One region of the Exiguobacterium sp. s152 genome, then DNA from elsewhere that is predicted to be linked to it. Evidence: riboswitches for the same ligand, from Rfam matches in the RefSeq annotation. Region 1 holds a riboswitch; each other region holds the start of a gene.
The links. A riboswitch is a leader RNA that binds a small molecule or an ion and turns the genes downstream of it on or off. The one in region 1 is predicted to bind thiamine pyrophosphate.

Region 2: linked by a shared signal. The riboswitch ahead of thiT (energy-coupled thiamine transporter ThiT) and the one ahead of tenA (thiaminase II) in region 1 are both predicted to bind thiamine pyrophosphate.
Region 3: linked by a shared signal. The riboswitch ahead of KNP72_RS00120 (YkoF family thiamine/hydroxymethylpyrimidine-binding protein) and the one ahead of tenA (thiaminase II) in region 1 are both predicted to bind thiamine pyrophosphate.

The regions. Positions count from the first base shown of each region.
Region 1 covers NZ_JACSLX010000006.1:59,519-62,796, reverse strand. Annotated here, with positions in the region: gene thiD (bifunctional hydroxymethylpyrimidine kinase/phosphomethylpyrimidine kinase) at 1-622, opposite strand, end outside; gene thiM (hydroxyethylthiazole kinase) at 619-1,407, opposite strand; gene tenA (thiaminase II) at 1,404-2,078, opposite strand; TPP riboswitch at 2,160-2,264, opposite strand; gene pelG (exopolysaccharide Pel transporter PelG) at 2,326-3,278, opposite strand, start outside.
Region 2 covers NZ_JACSLX010000002.1:102,734-106,011, forward strand. Annotated here, with positions in the region: gene KNP72_RS04550 (Asp23/Gls24 family envelope stress response protein) at 1-176, opposite strand, end outside; gene rpmB (50S ribosomal protein L28) at 430-618, shown strand; gene KNP72_RS04560 (thiamine diphosphokinase) at 677-1,264, opposite strand; gene thiT (energy-coupled thiamine transporter ThiT) at 1,264-1,836, opposite strand; TPP riboswitch at 1,913-2,013, opposite strand; gene rpe (ribulose-phosphate 3-epimerase) at 2,033-2,689, opposite strand; gene rsgA (ribosome small subunit-dependent GTPase A) at 2,691-3,278, opposite strand, start outside.
Region 3 covers NZ_JACSLX010000001.1:19,816-23,093, forward strand. Annotated here, with positions in the region: gene KNP72_RS00110 (ABC transporter ATP-binding protein) at 1-755, opposite strand, end outside; gene KNP72_RS00115 (ECF transporter S component) at 748-1,323, opposite strand; gene KNP72_RS00120 (YkoF family thiamine/hydroxymethylpyrimidine-binding protein) at 1,316-1,909, opposite strand; TPP riboswitch at 1,992-2,092, opposite strand; gene KNP72_RS00125 (GTP-binding protein) at 2,154-3,278, opposite strand, start outside.

The sequences.
Region 1 (3,278 bases):
GTGTGTCACTCGTCTGGATGCGCGGGGCCGACAAGAGGAACGTCTCTGACGCCGTCATGACCAAATCGTCCGCAGTTGCGCCATCGAGATGTCCGCCTTTTAAGATGACAGCACGGACACCATACGCTAACATCTGCTCTGCTGCTTTAATCCGGTCTTCAAACGTCCGAATCGTCATGCCCGTCAACACTTCCGCTTCCGGCACGTTCGGCGTGACGACGGTCGCGAGCGGCAAGAGGGATGTCTTGAGCGCCTGGACCGCCGAATCCTGAAGTAGCGAGGCCCCGCCTTTCGCAATCATGACCGGGTCAACGACGAGCCGATTGAATGTGTGACGCCGCACCCCATCAGCGACCACCTCGATGCGCGCCGCATCGAACAACATCCCGGTCTTGCACGCCGCAATCGTAAAGTCTGAACCGATTGCATCGAGTTGTTGCGTCACGAGTTCCGGTGACACCGCCTCGACCCCATGCACCCCACGTGTGTTTTGGGCCGTGACGGCCGTCAAAACACTCGTCCCGAACACACCGAGCTCTTGGAACGTCTTCAAATCAGCTTGAATGCCAGCGCCACCGCCCGAATCTGAACCGGCAATCGTCAATACTTGGGGCCGTATCATGACACCACCTCGATACGGTCACTCGGCAACTCGACCGCCGTCATCTTGCCAAGCTCATTCAAGAAGTGAACGGGGAAGTCACCCGGTCCGTCAGCCAAAGCGGTAGCGAGTTCGCCGCACCGGGCATAGCCGGCGAGCGCCGTCGCCGTGGCCGTAACCGCATCCCGTTCGACCGCAAGGAACGCACCGACGACCGCACTGAGTAAACAACCGGTCCCTGTCGTCCGGGCCATCGCGCCAGTACCGCCTTTAATTTCAATCGTCACGTCCCCGTCGCTGACGACATCCGTTTCTCCGGTCACGGCAACGACACAGGTATAGCGTCGTGCCGCCTCACGCGCGATTTGATTCAAATCGTCTCGCGTTTCACCGGCGTCCACACCGCGCGCCGCCGCGTCGAGACCAATCAATGTCGCGATTTCTCCGGCATTCCCACGAATGACCGTCACGCGGACATGTTGCAGAATCGCTTTGGCGACGTCGCGCCGGAATGAGGTCGCCCCGACCCCGACCGGATCGAAGACGACTGGACGACCCGCTTGATTCGCCGCCTGCCCGGCTCGAATCATCGTACGTTCCGTCATTGCATCGAGCGTGCCGATATTAAGCACGAGCGCATCGCTCACGGATGCCATCTCGGCCACTTCTTCGACCGCAGATGCCATGACCGGGGCCGCCCCGATGGCGAGCAGCCCGTTCGCTGAAAAGTTGGCGACGACGATATTCGTGATGTTGTGGATGAGTGGCCGTTCGGCTCTGACTTTGTCCCATAAGTCGCGCTTCATCGTGTTACCCCCGCCGGTAAATCCCACGACTCGAGCGTCCACGCCATCTCCCAAAACGCGTGTTCATAATAACAACTCTTCAAGAACAGCTGCTGATACCGGAATCGCTCTTCCGCGGTCGCCTGTCCGGCGAGCACGTCGAGCCGTTCAATCTGTTCCTCGACGAGGTCGCGGAACCATTCCGACCCGTACGTCGCAATCCACGTCGTATAAATCGGATGATCGGGTGTCGCGTCTTTCAATCGCTCCCCGATCTCATAATAGACCCAGTAGCAAGGCAAGATTGACGCGAGCACGTCGCCGAGCGTCGGCCCAGCCTGTTGCATATGCATCGCATAGGCGTAAGCCGTCGGGGCCGGTTCGAACGTCGCCCACTCCGCCTCCGTCACGTCGAGCAACGTGAAAAACTCACGATGCAGCGCATGCTCCGCTTCAATCGTGTGAAGGGCGTGCGTCAAAAAACGGCTCGCCACTTCCATATTCGGGGCGAGCGTCGCGCCTTTCGCCTGTACTTTCGAAAACTGATTCAAATAATACGAGTCTTGCATGACGTAATGCCGAAATTTCGCCTCGTCGAGTTCACCCGTTCCGAGTTCCCGGACGAACGGGTGATCAAAACTGGCTTGAAACAAAGCATCTGCCTCTTGTCGTAGATGTGCGGTGAATGTCATGTGTTCTCCTCCTTTGTGATTAAAAAAGACGCCGCCTCCCATAACGGAAGCGGCGTCGGATTTACACAAAGTGTACGAGAACAATCGGTTCGCCCACTTCCCTACGCTAGCGTGAACTAGATCAGGTTCAAAGGGTCTGGACCTCGTCCATCTCAGCCGCGTCACGCGACTCCCCTAGTGGTAAACATTATGAAATTCGGTCGTCTACGACCACATCATATCAGTCTTTCCCTGTACTGAAAACCCTTTATCGCGAAAAGCGCCGGTTCAACAACGTTCCCATTTGCGAGAACCGCTCGGTGCCGAGCTTGCGCCGGTTCGACGCGGCGAACACGTAATAATCGACTTTGCCCATGTAATAAATCAAACGCAGGCCGGCCAAGAAGAACGTGATCGTCGTACTGACGGCAAAGCCGACACCGTACCAATCGATGCCTCGCGGCAAGAGCAGTAACGTGAACAACGCGTTCAACGTGAAGAACGAGATGTTGACGAACAACGCCCCGCGCCGGTCCTCGAAATAGAGCAATAACAGCGTCAAGATGAGAATCATCGCATTCGCGAACGCCGCGAGCGTCGTCATCCGAAAGATTTGACCAATCTCATCCGGGACGCCGATCCAACTGACGAACGCGCCCGCCATCAGGATGGCGAACAGCGTCACGACGCCTTGGCTCCGCGCGAGTCGAATCAACTCATTTTTCAATACGGACGTCATCGTCTGTTTCGCCTTCTCGATTTGATGGAGTGCCCCGCCGTAGTTGATCAATCCATAAAACGTACGGTAGCGCTCATAAAATCGGGTCTCGACGGCGACGACGAACAACAGTTGCGTCGGGATAATCGTCAAGTACGACCAAAAGATGGCCGTATCATAATACGGGTTGAACAGGAACGAGTCCGCGATGATGACACGTCCTTCACCGAACCAGATGATGAAATTCGTGACCCAAATCCCGAGCACGTACAACACGCCGATGGCGAACAAGTCCGGATAGCGGTCGAAGTACTTGAAGTACGAGAACTCTTTCACCGCGTAACGGAGCGGGAACGTCCGGAGCATCGCGAAGAATAACCCGAACAACGTCACAATCATCCCGACCGTGAAACCGAGCAACAGCTCGAGACTCGACGGGTCGACCATGAGACGGCTGATCGCATAGACGCTCCCGACCGAGATGAGTCCACCGAGCAAGAAGC
Region 2 (3,278 bases), on a different contig from region 1:
ACGCCTCGGGCGTAGTTTTCACGTTTCAATAGTTCTGCGATCCCGTCTTTCAATTGAGCTTGAGACGCCATTCCCACAACGCCGAAACATTCCATCGCCGCACCGCCTGCGAGTGTCGCGACCACGTCGTTCGTGATGTCAATATTGCCATATGTTGTCTTCATTTCAATTGCCATATGGAGTAGCCTCCTTTATTCGGAATGATTCCTTCACTACATTCTACAATAAGTACCTAGTTATTAAAAGAACCTGCTCCATAAACTCGGTCAATTGTAGCCGTAACCCTCATTCATTATTAAAATCCTTTCCAGTAATGTCAAGTTTTTTTCTTGTCATCCTATGATTTTCTAGTTGCATCGTGAAAAAACCCGTGCTAATATAAACGAGTGTCTATTAGGACGAACCCACATAAAAAAGGAGGGGAAACGCATGGCACGTAAATGCTACGTAACAGGTAAATCACCTAAATCAGGTAACAACCGTTCGCACGCACTCAACAAGACAAAACGCACTTGGGGTGTAAACGTACAAAAAGTTCGTATTCTCGTTGACGGTAAACCTAAACGAGTTTGGGTTTCAGCTCGCGCTCTTAAATCAGGTCTCGTCGAACGCGTATAATTTTTATACACGAACGAAATAAATCCCAGCGGCATTCGCCGATGGGATTTTTTTGTGTTCATTTTTTGACATACAGCATGAGCACCATACCTTCGTGCACGATCAAGTCCGCCGTTTCATCGTCCCATTCGTTCGAGATGGTGAGCGCCTCATGGCTGACGACATCGTGACGGTCGAGCGGATATTTGACGCCGCGGATGGTCACGTTCGCCTGTTTCCATGGGATGAGCGACAAATAGTGACCGTCTTGACGCGGGAGTTCATAGCGTCCCGACCCTACGAGTCGTACCGTCTGCCCTGCCGTGACAAGACGCATCTCCGGATACGCCTCGAGCAGACCGATATTGCTGAGCGTCATATCGAGCCGGCCGCCGAGCGCGCCGTATACGAGCATCTCAGTCGCGCCATGCCCCCGTGCCGCCTCGAGAGCGATCTCGAGGTCGGTCACATCTTTCTCAGATGGATAACGGACGGCGTCGATCGGCACTTCGCCCGTGAAGGAGTCGAAATCGCCGACGACGAGATCTGGGTTCAGCCCGTGGTTCAACAGTGTCTCGTACCCCCCATCGACGCCGATGATGTAATCGACGTCACGCGGGAGTCCCGAGATTGGTTCCGGGCTGGCCGCCACAATCAACACCCGCATTAGCGGACGTCCCGGGTCGCGAGCGTCGCGAAGCGCGGCGCCGAGACGAACAAGAGGACGAGGACGACGGCCGACACGAGGAAGGACGGGAGCATGTACGTCATGTTATAGGCGAACGAGTAGGCGACGACCGGACCTTCCGCGTATTCGGCGAAGAAGACGATCCCCGACAAGACGTGGGCGCCGTAACGAAGCAGTGAGCCGAGGAGCGCGCCGAGCACCAAATAGACGACGAGCGTCTTTTTTGCCTCATCTTTGGCGGCTCGTTTCACTTGACCCGCGAACAGTCCCGCCATACCGACGACACCGTAAGCGAACGTGTAGTCGAGCAGGAACTGGACCGGCGTGAAGATGTAGGCCCCGAACAGCAATTGCAGCGTTCCGACGAGTGCACCGGTCGCAAGTCCGCCTTTCAAGCCGTGACGATACGCCATCACGAAAATCGGCAACATCGCCAAGCTGATTGACCCGCCTTGCGGCATCCGGAACGGGATGAGCAAATCAAAAATCAAACCGAGTGCGGCGAACAATGAGATTTCAATGAGCGCCTGTAATTTTAAACGTTGTTTCATCTATTTCCCTCCTTAAATTATGAGCGAACGACAAAAAGCAGCATGACGTAAACGCCATGCTGCTATCGAGTAGCAACGTGCATTTTCGCCACATCCCTACGTCCGTGTGAACGGAACAGGTTCAAAGGGTTAGCGTATGCCTCTCAGCCACAGAATGTGACACCCCTTGCGACAATATTTGTTGTTCTATGGACGATTATACACGAGATGCGTTGCGAATGCTATCGATTGCGTCTTTATAGCTCGGCTCGTTATAGATGGCCGAGCCGGCCACGAGCACGTCAGCACCGGCATCGATACATAATTTCGCCGTCTCCGCGTTGACGCCGCCGTCAATCTCGATTTCAAAGTCGAGACGGCGCGCTTGGCGCATCTCGTTCAACGCCGCGATTTTCGGCACGACCGATTCGATGAACTTCTGACCCCCAAAGCCAGGGTTCACCGTCATGAGAAGGACCATGTCGACGTCACCGAGCACGTGTTCAATCAACGATAGCGGCGTATGCGGGTTGAGAACGACGCCACACTTGGCTCCGGCCGCCTTAATTTGTTGAAGCACGCGATGCAAATGGTTCGTCGCTTCAACGTGAACTGTGACGATATCCGCTCCCGCTTTGATGAAGTCTTCGACGAAGCGCTCCGGCTGGTCGATCATTAAATGGACGTCGAGTACCATGTCCGACTTCTTCCGTAAGCTTGCGAGTACCGGGAGACCAATCGAGATGTTCGGGACGAATTGACCGTCCATGACATCAAAATGGATATAATCCGCGCCGGCTTCTTGGACCGCCTTCACTTCTGCCTCTAGGTTGGCGAAGTCCGCCGCTAAAATTGATGGTGCAATTTTAATCATGTCAGTACCTCCGTTGTCTATCGTTTAACTCTGCCATAAACGTAACATAATTCTCGTAACGGGTGGAAGCGATTTCTCCCGCCTCGACGGCCGCTTTGACGGCACAACCCGGTTCGTTCAAATGGGCACAGCCCCGGAATTTGCAGTCGTCATGCCGTTCGACAAACTCAGGGAAGCACCAGCGCATCTCCTCGACTGCGAGTTCTTCTGGGAACTCGAGGCTCGAGAAACCAGGCGTGTCAGCGACGAGCCCGTCAGCGAGCGTGATGAGCGTGACGTGACGCGTCGTGTGCTTGCCTCGGCCGAGCGACTTCGAGATTTTCCCGGTCGCGAGTTCAAGTTCCGGCGCGACCGCGTTCAAGAGTGAACTCTTGCCGACACCGGTCTGTCCGGCGAACACGCTCGTCTTCTCCTTAAACGACCCACGAATTTGTTCGATCCCCGCCCCGTTCTCCGTCGACGTCTCGATGACCTCATAGCCGATTGACCGGTATAAAGCTGCTGCTGCTTGAATCGTTTCGAGCTCCGACTCCGTCAACAAGTCCATCTTCGTTAAGACGATAATCGGGTGGACTTGCTTCGATTCGAT
Region 3 (3,278 bases), on a different contig from region 1:
ATTCGTTTCAATTGCGGTACGTGAAATAAAACAGTATTTCCTTGTGTCACCTTAACCGGAGAGAACGTATAATCCGGGCGGGCAACGAACGGTCCGTCATAGTTGATGCGTCCGTTCACGAGCTCCACTTCTCTATCGAAGAACCCGCCCCATAGGAAGGGTCGATGTTCGATGACGACAACGTTTACCGTCTGTGCGACGTTGTCGAGCCACTGAACGAAACGGGTTGAGGTTTCGGGATCAAGGTGCGCGAGCGGCTCATCGAGTAGTAGCCATTCCGGCTTCCCGATCAAAGCACAGGCGACAGCGATTTGTTGCTTTTCACCACCTGACAGGTCATGAATGACTCGGTCACGATAATCGGTCAACTGCAATTCCGCTAAAATCGTGGCCACACGCGCCATCATCTCGTCCCTCGCCACGGCAAAATTTTCAAGTGTGAAAATCAATTCCTCCTCGACCGTCTGCATGACGAATTGACTGTCAGGATCTTGAAACACCGTTCCAACACGACGATTCACCTCACCAGCTGTATACGTGTCGTAAGAGCGGTCAAACAAATGTAATTTGCCTGTCACGATGCCATCGCAGTTATCCGGGTACAGACGATTCATCAAAGAGAACAATGTCGATTTCCCCGATCCGCTCGCCCCTGTGATGAGCGTCCTCCCAGCCGTTAATTGAAGCGTGATGTCTGTCAATACTTCGCGCTGTTTGTCCGGATAGCGGAACGCCAGCTGTTCTGCCTCAACCATGTACTCGTCCCTTACGCGCGAGGGCATACCCTTCGAGCGCACCCGTACGAAGCAACAAGTCGCTCAAAATCTTACCTCCCAGACCGGCAATGAGCATTCCGCTTGTCGCACGTAACGCGAACATCGTCGCTACGTATGTCGGACTGAGGGCAACGAGTCCACCCATGACATACGTATACGCGAAACTCGTCGCAGCTGCACCAAATCCGGCCAGCATGAGCACCCAAAGGTCATATCGCTTGTAGCCCGTGACCGCAAACGCCGCTTCAGCACCAAGTCCTTGAATGATCCCGACTAAAATAATACGAGGTCCAATCGCGTTACCAATCATCATCTCAATCGTCGCCGCAAGCACTTCTGACAAAAATGCTGCGCCAGGTCGGCGGATGATATAAGCCGCAATAATCGAGACGATGAACCAAATCCCAAAAATCCATTCGTACGCGATTGGTCCAATCAAGCCTGCCCATAGATTCCCGACATGGACGAACGCCAAATAGACGACAGCGAATACGACCGATAAAATGGCCAACAAGACGATTTCTTTTAACTTCCACGACTTAAGCATGCTGCTGTCCCTCGTGTGACGGGCTGTTCACGCTGAACGTGACCGTCATGACGACATGGCTCGTCTTCGCACGGACGCGGTCGAACGTCGCCTCGTAAAATGAAAACACCGGTTCGATGTCGCCGTGAATACCCGAGGCATAATGCATCGAGTCATTGAAAACGCCACGCTCTTTCGCAAACGCAATTTCTTCGTAGATGATGTCCATATACTTCGGGTCCCCGAGCGGATAGAGTGCAAATTGTGAAGATACGTACTGCGAGCCCGCCGTGCCATTCCCCGGCTCAGTCGTCACGTCGAGCAGATTGTCTCCTGCCGTGTCGCCTGGGCAGCCGACCGAGAACGTCCCGCTCATCGACACATGTTCTCCTGTCTTCGTCGCATGTGACAGGACGGCTTTGGCCACATCGAACACATGCTCACTTCGTCCACGGATGACCGTCGAGACGTCGTCGGTATGTCGCCAGACGTTTTGCAAGTTCGTCTCCTTCAATGCCCCTTTGATGACACTCACAAAATCAGACGTCATTGGGCTCAGCGTAAAGCGGAATCCGACGATCGGACTCCTTTCACATTGATTGTTCATGTTCTATTCCCCCTTAATTGTATGTACACAAAAAAGCCGCATCCATGAGAATGCGGCCACTCGTCCAATTTACAAATCCATTAGAAAAAGTGCCACACTTCCTCACGCCGGTATTACCCGGATCGAGTCATAAGGGATTGGAGCCATGCTCACATCTCAGCCGAAGCACCCCTAGTGTAGTCCAATGTATGCGGTTGTCTATGCAACGAAAAGTATAGACGACCACTCCGGATTTGTAAACGGTTTATGTGAAAGTCACGATACCGTTCCCCGGAAGCGTATCTTGCAACGTCGTCCAATCGAGGGTCATCTCCTCGTCTGTCAACAGACACGCGTCGAGTCCGGCCTCGATGACCGAACGCTCCATCCGCTGCCCAATCAAGACGAGCTCCGTCTGACGGTCCCCGTACGGCTCGACGTAATCGGCGGCGAGCTCGGGTTCTGCTGCGAACATAAGACGACGCTCTTCCTTCGGCAGCGTCGCGAGCCAACGTCCTGCGTGTTCAAGCGTCGAGGCGTACCCCGCTTGCGAGAACAGGCAGGCGAGGTCGTTTCGAGAAGCAATCCATAAGAACCCTTTGGCGCGGACGACTTGTTCCGGGAACGCCTCGATCCACGCATGAAGCCGCTCCGGGTGGAACGGACGGCGTCGACGATAGACGAACGAGCTGATGCCGTACTCTTCTGTCTCCGGCGTATGTACTTCCGCCTCAAGCTCGTGAATCCAGCCGGCGGCATGCATCGCCTGCTCGAAATCGAACAGATTGACGTCTAACAGCTCGGTCAATTCTACGTTCGCAAGGACCGACGTCAACAGTTTGGCGGTAGGATTGAGCGCCTTTAACAGCCCGGCCATCTCGTCGACTTCCGTCTCTGTCACGCGGTCCGCCTTGTTCAAGACGATGATGTCCGCGAACTCGATTTGATCGACGAGCAGATCGACGACTTCACGGACGTCCGTCTCATCGATGGCCTGCTTGCGTTCATGGAGTGACTCGCCCGAGTTAAAATCTTTCAAGAATCGATATGCATCGACGACGGTCACCATCGCATCGATATAGACGCGGCTCGTTAAATCGATCCCGAGGGCGTCATCGGCGTATGTAAACGTTTGAGCGACCGGAATCGGTTCTGAGATGCCGGATGATTCGATGATAATCCCGTCGAGTTCACGGTCGTTCGTGATGTCCTGTACCGCTTCGAGCAGGTCCTCACGAAGCGTGCAACAAATGCAGCCGTTCGATAGCTCGACCAATTTTTCGTCCGTCCGCGAGAAACCGCCCTGCTCAATCAATCGTTCGTCGATGTTCAACTCGCTCATGTCGTTGACGATGACCGCATATTTCTTACCTGACCGATTGTTCAACAG